Regions from separate parts of the Oceanisphaera sp. W20_SRM_FM3 genome, predicted to be linked through region 1. Evidence: riboswitches for the same ligand, from Rfam matches in the RefSeq annotation. Region 1 holds a riboswitch; each other region holds the start of a gene.
What was found. A riboswitch is a leader RNA that binds a small molecule or an ion and turns the genes downstream of it on or off. The one in region 1 is predicted to bind thiamine pyrophosphate.
Positions count from the first base shown of each region.

Region 2: it holds a riboswitch for thiamine pyrophosphate, as region 1 does, so the genes downstream of both, thiD (bifunctional hydroxymethylpyrimidine kinase/phosphomethylpyrimidine kinase) here and pnuC (nicotinamide riboside transporter PnuC) in region 1, are expected to answer to the same signal.
Region 3: it holds a riboswitch for thiamine pyrophosphate, as region 1 does, so the genes downstream of both, thiC (phosphomethylpyrimidine synthase ThiC) here and pnuC (nicotinamide riboside transporter PnuC) in region 1, are expected to answer to the same signal.

Region 1 covers NZ_JBGQOP010000023.1:13,978-17,257, reverse strand. The annotation lists gene ACEN2G_RS11665 (FAD-dependent oxidoreductase) at 153-1,511, shown strand; TPP riboswitch at 1,830-1,934, shown strand; gene pnuC (nicotinamide riboside transporter PnuC) at 2,130-2,840, shown strand; gene ACEN2G_RS11655 (2OG-Fe(II) oxygenase family protein) at 2,873-3,280, shown strand, end outside.
Region 2 covers NZ_JBGQOP010000005.1:1,932-5,211, reverse strand. The annotation lists gene ACEN2G_RS04100 (putative monovalent cation/H+ antiporter subunit A) at 1-347, opposite strand, end outside; gene thiD (bifunctional hydroxymethylpyrimidine kinase/phosphomethylpyrimidine kinase) at 877-1,734, opposite strand; TPP riboswitch at 1,774-1,875, opposite strand; gene polA (DNA polymerase I) at 2,022-3,280, opposite strand, start outside.
Region 3 covers NZ_JBGQOP010000017.1:11,371-14,650, forward strand. The annotation lists gene ACEN2G_RS10055 (o-succinylbenzoic acid (OSB) synthetase) at 1-773, opposite strand, end outside; TPP riboswitch at 1,039-1,143, shown strand; gene thiC (phosphomethylpyrimidine synthase ThiC) at 1,234-3,234, shown strand; gene thiE (thiamine phosphate synthase) at 3,231-3,280, shown strand, end outside.

The DNA of each region.
Region 1 (3,280 bases):
GCTTTACAATTGCGCCCTGCATTTAAGAGTTTGCTTACTTTTTTCTTATGAGGGCCGCCAACATCAAGTTAACTAATGAAGCACAGCTTAGCTGGGCGCCCTGTCCTAAGTGTCAGGGGCGAGGGCGGATCAGTCAGAAGATCCGTAAGAAAGTGAAGCTTAGCTATCAGGCCGCGTTGGCGCAGTTTGAAAAGCACGGCGGCTCGGCGCCCGCTCGCCCTAAGGCGCACTTATCTTCTTGCCCTAGCTGTGGCGGATCGGGACTGATCAAGGCCGATCGTCCACCTGCGCCAGACACAGAAAATTATCCAACTGTGGCTATTATTGGTGGCGGCATTGGCGGCGTGGCATTGGCCGTGGCTTGTTTACACCGTGGTATTCCGTTCACTTTGTATGAGCGTGATAACAACTTTGAAGCCCGCTCTCAGGGCTATGGCCTTACCTTGCAACAAGCCAGCAAAGCCATTGAAGGCTTAGGCATTTTTGAACTGGAAAAAGGCTTAGTGTCTACTCGCCATGTGGTGCACACCACAGACGGTAAAGTGCTCGGCGAATGGGGCATGAGAAAGTGGCTGCACTCAGATGAAACTCAAGCACCTAAGCGCACTAACGTGCATATTGCCCGTCAGTCTTTGCGCTTGGCATTGCTGGAACAGTTAGATGCCCCCCCGCATCAGCAAGATGCAATAAAATGGGGTCATCAGTTAGTCGACTTTAAAGAAACGGCAGTAGGTGTTGAGCTGAGCTTTGCGGTGGACAGAACAATAAAGCAGACCAAGGCAGATCTAGTGGTAGGAGCCGATGGTATTCGAAGCGCGGTGCGCAACTTAGTGTTGGGGCACGACATCAGCTCGCTGCGTTATCTGGATTGCATCGCCATCTTAGGCATATGCCCGTTAAGTGCGCTGCAAGGTGTAGACAGTGATTTGATGGATTCGGCCACTGTATTTCAAACTGCCAATGGCCATGAGCGCATTTATGTTATGCCCTATGATGCCAACTCTGTGATGTGGCAATTAAGCTTCCCCATGCTTGAAGATGACGCTAAAACCTTGAGCGCCCAAGGAGCCAAGGCGCTAAAGGCCGAAGCCTGTAGACGTACCCAGTGGCACTCGCCTATTCCGCAGATTTTAGCGGCCACGCCAGCTGCACTGATATCTGGCTATCCGGTATACGACAGAGCCTTGCTCACGCCTGAGTTATTAGCACAAATCGGAGCCGCCACGCTGATTGGCGATGCGGCGCACCCCATGAGCCCGTTCAAAGGGCAAGGTGCCAACCAAGCGCTGCTGGATGCACTGTCGCTGGCGCGCATTATTGTTAGAAGCTGCCGAGTGCAATCGAACTGGCGACAAGATGGCATACGCCAGCGTGTGCTTACCGAGTTTGAAGCCGAGATGCTAGCGCGCAGTGCCACTAAGGTACAAGACTCAGCAGACGCGGCTGAATTTTTGCATTCCGATGTGGTGCTGCACCAAAGCGATGAACCCAGGGGCCGCTGTTTAAAGTAAAAAACTGTCAACCAGAGACAAATGTTACTTTTGCAACGAAACCCACCAAACATGCGAAAAAATTAACATGAGATAAGGTCAAAAAGAGCCAAAGAAATTTTAATGGTAAGAACCAGAGCCCGCCTACTCACGGCGTGGTGTTTTAGCCCTTACCATAAAAATCCCTTTCCGATCTAATCTCTATTTTTTCGTGGGTTCCGTGTTCTTCCGTGGCAAATATATCTTTTCGTTGAGCTTGGCGCTGCTTGAAGCAGCTTTGCGTTAACCTAGACCTTTATACCAAAATGAGTATAATGCGGCTATACTTATAACATTAAGTCATATCCTAAGGGGTGGCAGTTACGATTGCCTGAGATGCGCAGACGCGAACCCTTTGAACCTGATCCGGCTAATACCGGCGTAGGAATAGGAAGCCGCAATGCACTGCTCTGCCCTCACCTGCCTGCTCTCGTAATTACCCGGTTTTCGTATTTATATCTATAAACTTATACGGAGACTAAACGTGTTTCGACTATCCCTTTTAAATACTGCGATTACTGATTTACTGCAAACAGCTATTACTGCTACTTATATGTCTTTTGTTCTAGGCTCGCTCGTTCCTGCGAAGGAGTGGTCACTATGGAAATAATGCAGGCTTTCATAAGCTGGTTAACTGCCGTTGAGTGGAGATATGTGCTGGGCCAACAACCTTTAGAAGTTATTGCGACTCTGGCCGGTGTGTTTGGCTTAATATTACTAGCCAAAGAAAAACGCAGCGGTTGGTTACTGGGCATGGTGTGGTCGAGTATTTCTGCTTATTTGGCTTTTTTTAGCTGGAGTTTGCTATCAGACGCCATCATGTACTTGGTATATATCCCCATTCAAATCTACTGCTGGCGAGCTTGGATATGCAGTAAAGATCCCAACACCAATCTGGTATTAGTACCCAGTTGGCTATCGCGTCCGCGCCAATATCTACTCGGCGCAAGCGTCATCTTGTGCATAGCGGTATGGGCGGTGATAGTTTCTACCTTAGCGAGCCAATTTAGCTGGATCCCCGAACCATCCATGTTAGTGCGAGATTCAGCAAGCACAGTGCTGAACTTTTTTGCTCAGTTTTTAATGGCAAGAAAACGCATGGAAAACTGGGTAATCTGGGTGTTGGTCAATGTGCTGGGTATTCATATTTATCTCGCTAAAGGCTCGCCTATTTATGCCTTGCAATACGGTTTGTTTTTACTGTTAGGTCTGTATGGATGGTGGCAATGGCATAAGCATCGTCGGCAAGCCGAGTTCGACTCTCGGCTTAGCTCTTCGAGCAATTCAACGCTCGCGGCTCAAACTGCATAAGCCATTTTTACCACTATTAAGGACCAGATTTTATGATATTTGAAACTCAAATACTGGGTAAAGATGACACCCAGCTGCGCCACGCCTTGCGTAATTTTGTGTTGCAGGATACCGAATATAAAAAACCGTATTTACAGGCTAACTTTGCCAAGATCCAAGAGGGCTATTCTTACTGGGGCCAAACGGACAGCACTAATCAAGACTACCGAGATATGCTGCACTCGTTTGTTATCTCAGAGTTTCACCCTCCGGCGGACTTCCCAAAAGAATTTCACGGCTTTTTTTCTGAGCAATGGGATGAACTGCAAACAGCGGTACGCAATAGCGAACTGGCATTGATTGAGCAGCTTAATATACCCGGGCTTGCTGAGCTTTATCACAGCTCGTTAGGCCATATGGTGTCTTGTAATTACTATCCACCGGTAATGAATGCACCGATT
Region 2 (3,280 bases), on a different contig from region 1:
GCCATAAAGGCCAACAGATACATCAATAGTTTGTGTATATCTTTATGACCATGCAGATAACGGCCCGCATAAATAAAGATAAAAGTACCAATACCCGTGATCAACAAGGCAAACATTAAGCTCAGGCCGTCAACCATAAAACTGAGGTTAATATCTAGGCTCGGGATCCAAGCGTATTGATAATAGAGGGCTTCGCCGCCCGTCACGGCTGACCAAAACGTTAAAAAATAGCCAAACAATGCCGCCGGTAGTACCGACAAGCACCAACCAATCTTCGCGCCCATAACGCGGGATAGTTGTGGCACCAAAAAGGCTAAAACAAAGCCCAATAAAATGGCAACAAGCATAGGAAAAACGTCTCCTTTCCTTGCCCGTTCAGGCAATAGAATAAACGAAAAATAGAGGGAGAAATGGCACTGTGCGGGGGCTATAGTTAGGAATGATTTCGCTTATTTATCGATTAACTTCTCGAAAAGTTAATCTAGCTTATCAAACAGTTAATCGATTATTTTTATATTATTATTTTCGAAGATACTACAAGTCGACCTTGTAAAACGCAAGCAAGGTACCGTTTTTAGCACGCCAGATGTAAAAAACGCGAACTGGATCAAAGCCCTGAAGGCAGCAGTAAGCGGTCAGCTTGAAGCCGGAAGCCTACGACCGAGAAAGAGCCAAAGCTATTTTTGCAACGAAATCCACTAAGCCCGCAAAAAACGAACATGAGATCGAAAATGATTAAGATTTAAAATGGGTAAGATTGCTGTCCCACATGCGCTCGGATTTGGCTCTTACTATCAATAATGTCTTTCAGACCTAATCACTATAATTTCGTGCTTATCGTAAACAAAGAGTGCGGATTTCGTTGCAGATATATCTTTAATTACTTAGCGCCTTAAAGAAGTGCTCTACTGGGCCGCGGCCGTGGCCGATTCGCACTCGGCTGCCGGCCAAAATTGCCTGATCAATATAGTGCTTAGCCCGCGCTACCGCTTCTTCTAGGCTAAAGCCTTGACCTAAATAACTGGCCAAGGCCGCCGACAAGGTACAGCCAGTGCCATGGGTATTTGACGTCATAATACGCGGCGTATCGAAGTAGCGTATTTGATCATCAACCAACAGCCAGTCTGGGCTACGCGCTTCTTGTTGCAAGAAGCCGCCTTTGATCAGTACCGCCTTGCAATCTAACTGCTGTAACCCAGCAAATAAGGCTTCTACGTCCGACAAGTGCCGAGGAATGGCCACACCTAATAAAGCTGCGGCTTCCGGTAAGTTTGGCGTGATCACATCCGCCAACGGCAGCAACTCTTCACGTAAACAATTTACCGCATCTTCCGCCAGCAACATGTCGCCATTGGCGGTGACCATGACCGGATCTACCACTAAATGGGCAGGCTGATAACGACGCAGCGCCGCCACCACAGTGCGAATGGTTTCACTGTCGCCCAACATGCCGACTTTAACCGAAGTAATGGCGAGATCACTAAATACCGCATCTAATTGCGCTTGGATCATGGTCTGCGGCGTAGGATGTACGGCGGTCACGCCTTGGGTATTTTGCGCAGTCAGTGCCGTGATCACGGAGCAAGCATAACCGCCGGTGGCAGAAATGGCTTTAATGTCCGCTTGAATACCAGCACCACCGCAGCTGTCGGAGCCGGCTATGGTGAGGACGATGGGCTTTTGGTGCTGAGGTTGCTGATTCTGTTCTGCATTAGCAGATAACTGAGTGGACATTTATTAAGCTCCTTCGGGCGAAGGACCTGCAGGTAAATAGGTATTTACCTGTTAGTTTCCTACGCCAGTATTAACTGGATCAGGTACAGCGGGTCCGGTATCTACCGTCTCAGCCTGCTTAAGGCTCCCCGACTAACAAATCCGATAATAGCGAGCTAACTCTTGAAAGGAAAGCTGTCAGCTGTAAGCCGTCAGCGATCAGTTATAAATCACCCATAAAAAAACCGCATCTCTCAATCCGGTTTTTCTTTAACTTACAGTTTACAGTTTACGACTTAAAGCGATGTCTAATGCGCTTGATTCCAGTTATCGCCCTCACCGGCTTCCACCAGTAATGGCACATCGATCTTGGCGGCATGCTGCATTAAATCGCAGATTTTCAGCTTAAATTCTTCGACCTTGTCTTCGCGAATTTCAAACACCAATTCATCGTGCACTTGCATCAGCATGCGCACTTCACCGTCTACTTGATCCTTTAACCAAGCGGCGACCTTAATCATGGCCTTCTTGATGATATCTGCGGCGGTTCCCTGCATAGGCGCGTTGATGGCTGCACGTTCGGCACCTTTGCGGCGCGCGCCATTTTTGGCGTTAATCTCAGGAAGATACAAACGACGACCAAATAAGGTCTCCACGTAGCCTTTTTCGGCGGCCTGCGCGCGGGTGTCTTCCATGTATTTCAATACACCAGGATAGCGCTCAAAATAGATGTCCATATAAGTCTGTGACTCGTGGCGCGCTATGCCTAACTGGCGCGATAGACCAAAGGCGCTCATGCCGTAGATCAAGCCAAAGTTAATGGCCTTGGCACGACGACGCTGCTCTGTGGTCACACTGTCCAACGCCACGCCAAACACCTCGGCGGCGGTGGCTTTGTGCACATCTAACCCTTTAGAGAAGGCGTCGAGCAGGCCTTTATCTTTGGAAAGATGCGCCATGATGCGCAGTTCAATTTGCGAGTAATCCGCCGCCACCAATTTATAACCGGGCTCGGCGATAAAAGCTTGGCGAATGCGCCGCCCTTCTGGAGTGCGGATCGGGATATTTTGTAAGTTAGGATCCGAGGATGACAAGCGACCCGTGGCCGCATTGGCTTGATGATAAGAGGTGTGAATGCGGCCACTGTGTTGATTCACCATCAGCGGCAACTTGTCGGTATAAGTAGATTTGAGCTTACTTAAACCACGATATTCCATCAGTAATTTAGGCAGTGGATAATCCAGCGCCAGCTCTTGCAACACTTCTTCGGCCGTTGAAGGCGCACCTTTAGGCGTCTTCTTCAGAATGGGCAGAGCCAGCTTGGTAAATAAGATTTCACCCAACTGCTTCGGCGAGCTTAAGTTAAAGGGCTCGCCAGCTAACTCATGAGCTTGTAACTCTAACTCTTTAAGGCGTTTGGCAATTTCATCGCTTTGAATGGCCAGCAGCTTGCTGTCTATCTTCACGCCCGTGTATTCCATTTCGGCCAAAATCGGCACTAATGGCATTTCAATATCGGTGAATACACTTTGCAGCACCGGCTCGGCGGCCAGCTGCTCGGCTAAAT
Region 3 (3,280 bases), on a different contig from region 1:
TGTAAGCTATCGCCCAGCATAACTTCCAGCCCCAAGGCGTGGCCCTGAGCGACCAGCGTTTGGTTGTGGGCAAGGCCGCCCAACTGCGCTGGTCTAACGATCACCGCCTTAGCGAACTCCGCATTGCTCAGGTCAGCTGCTGCGGTCGAGGCAAAATCAGCATAACGGGCTAAGTCGAGGCCGACCGGTATTGAGTGCAGCCTGCTCAAGGTTTGCGCCTCAGCTAACTCGGTAGTGGGATCCAGTAGCCAGTCGATACGGCGAGTCTCGATGCGTGACCATAAATCGATGATCTGCTCACTGTGTAAACAAGCGCCTGCGTCCAGCACTAAGCGCACCTTGGGCGCCAACATGCACAGCTCGCGTATTAACCCTGCGTCGTAATGCACATCACCGGTGAGGATAAGCCAAGCCCGCTCTGGATGTATTCGCCGACAGCGCCAAGCGCGCACCAGCGGATCCCTTGAGCCTTCCAATAACGGTAAAGAGGCTATCGCGAATAAAGGCATAGTGCTTATTTTAGCCAGCGCGCAATCTAAGCCAAACTGCACCGCCGGCAATTCGGCTTCATGACGTCGGCCTTGGCGTAAGTGCTCGCAAGCTGCGGTTAAGTCCCGCAGCACAGCGGCTTCATTCTCACCAATTGGCGCCGCCACCTCACCCCAATGGCCGTCAATCTCTACATAAAAACCGTCCCGTACCGCCACAGTTGCGCCATTGATAGTGAGCGGAAAAGTTAAGGGTAATTGATAGTGATAAAGGTTAATCAGCATATTGGTATCTCTGAACAGGCCGCCCAGTTAGGGCTATTATCTTTACCTGAAATTAACATTGCCGCGATTATATGGCTAGCCGCCTAGATCTCATTAGGCATTGGTAGCGTTATTACCTTTAAAGTATTTTTAGCTGCAACATGCGGTATTTATCTGCGATTTTGTCATGTTGAACGCTGTTATCGGCTCTTTTGTCGGCAGTTAGCTGAATTATTTATAATCAATAACCGCTTTGCTTTTGTGATTTGGATCTGTTTTACTGGCCACTATCTTGTCGGAGTGCTCTATATGGGCTGAGACCACAGTAAGTGGGATCCGTTGAACCTGATCAGGCTAATACCTGCGTAAGGGAAGCAAGTGAGAATTTGGCGCATACCCTCCTCTGCCATTTTCTTATCAACACTCCTGACAAGCTTTTTCACCCAACATGGATTTAAGTGAGATTGCTATGTCAAAAATAATGTCAACGAAAGCAGCAAACCAAAAATTAACTAACGTTTCAGATCAACAACCTAAAAAAGTGAACCGCCGCGAAGTCCGCAGCCAAGCTCAAGAGTTTATCGATAACTTGAAAGGCGAACACTTTCCGAATTCTCAGCGTATTTATCTGCAAGGTTCACGCCCAGATATTCGTGTGGCGATGCGTGAAATTCATTTAGCCGATAGTTTCAAAGGCGGCAGTGAAGAAAATCCCATTCTTGAGCCTAATGACCCTATTCCTGTCTATGACACCTCAGGCCCTTATGGCGATCCAGAAGTCGAGTTAGATGTACGCCAAGGCTTGCCACAGCTGCGCCGTCAGTGGATTTTGGACCGTGACGACACCATAGAATTGGCACAAGTCAGCTCAGAATTCACTCAAGAGCGCATGGCGGATGATGGCTACGATCACTTGCGCTTCGAGCATATGCCTAAGCCCCGCAAAGCCAAGTTAGGCCAGTGTGTGACGCAAATGCACTATGCGCGAAAAGGCATTATCACGCCGGAAATGGAATACATCGCCATCCGTGAAAACATGGGCCGCGAGCGGGTGCGTGATGAAATGCTGTTAAAACAACATAAGGGCGAAAACTTTGGCGCCAACCTGCCAGAGAACATCACCCCTGAGTTTGTACGCAAAGAGGTGGCCGAAGGTCGCGCTATTATTCCGGCCAACATTAACCACGCCGAATCTGAGCCTATGATTATCGGCCGCAACTTCTTGATTAAGATCAACGCCAATATCGGTAACTCGGCGGTAACCTCGTCGATTGAAGAAGAAGTTGAGAAGTTGGTGTGGGCCACCCGCTGGGGTGCCGATAACGTGATGGACCTGTCGACGGGGCGTAATATTCACGAGACTCGCGAGTGGATCTTGCGTAACAGTCCAGTGCCAATCGGCACAGTCCCTATCTATCAGGCGTTGGAAAAAGTAAACGGCGTGGCCGAAGACTTAAACTGGGAAGTGTTCCGCGATACCTTGATTGAACAAGCCGAGCAGGGCGTGGATTACTTCACTATTCACGCCGGCGTCTTGCTGCGCTACGTGCCTATGACTGCCAAGCGCGTCACCGGTATCGTCTCCCGTGGCGGCTCTATTATGGCCAAATGGTGTTTATCCCATCATAAAGAAAGTTTTCTTTACGAGCGTTTTCGCGATATTTGTGAGATCTGTGCCGCCTATGACGTGTCCTTGTCGCTCGGTGATGGCATGCGCCCCGGCTCGATTGCTGATGCTAACGACGAAGCCCAGTTTGCCGAGTTGTATACGCTGGGCGAGCTAACTAAGATTGCTTGGGAATACGATGTGCAGGTGATGATTGAAGGCCCGGGTCACGTGCCTATGCACATGATCAAACGCAATATGGAAGAGCAGTTAGAGCATTGCCATGAGGCGCCGTTTTATACGCTTGGGCCCCTGACTACCGATATTGCCCCTGGCTATGACCACATTACCTCTGGCATAGGTGCTGCTTTAATTGGTTGGTACGGCTGCGCCATGTTGTGTTACGTCACGCCAAAAGAGCACTTAGGTCTGCCAAATAAAGAAGATGTGAAGCAGGGCTTGATCACCTATAAGATAGCCGCCCATGCGGCTGACTTAGCCAAAGGTCATCCGGGCGCCCAGATTCGTGATAACGCTTTGTCCTTGGCGCGGTTTGAATTCCGTTGGGAAGACCAGTTTAATTTAAGCTTAGATCCAATAACGGCCCGTGATTATCATGATGAGTCTTTGCCTCAAGAGTCCGGCAAGGTAGCGCACTTTTGCTCTATGTGCGGGCCTAAATTCTGCTCCATGAAGATCACCCAAGAGGTGCGTGAGTATGCGGCGGCACAAGAATCTATCGCCATTCAAATGGTCGATATCAATGGCAACCACGAAACTGTGATCGCGGGCATGGCGCAGATGTCAGAAGAATTCAAAAAGCGCGGTGGTGAGCTTTATCACCAAGTAGACAAATTGGAGAAGGAATTGCTATGACAAGACCCATAGTCTGGACCATTGCCGGTTCTGATTCGGGCGGCGG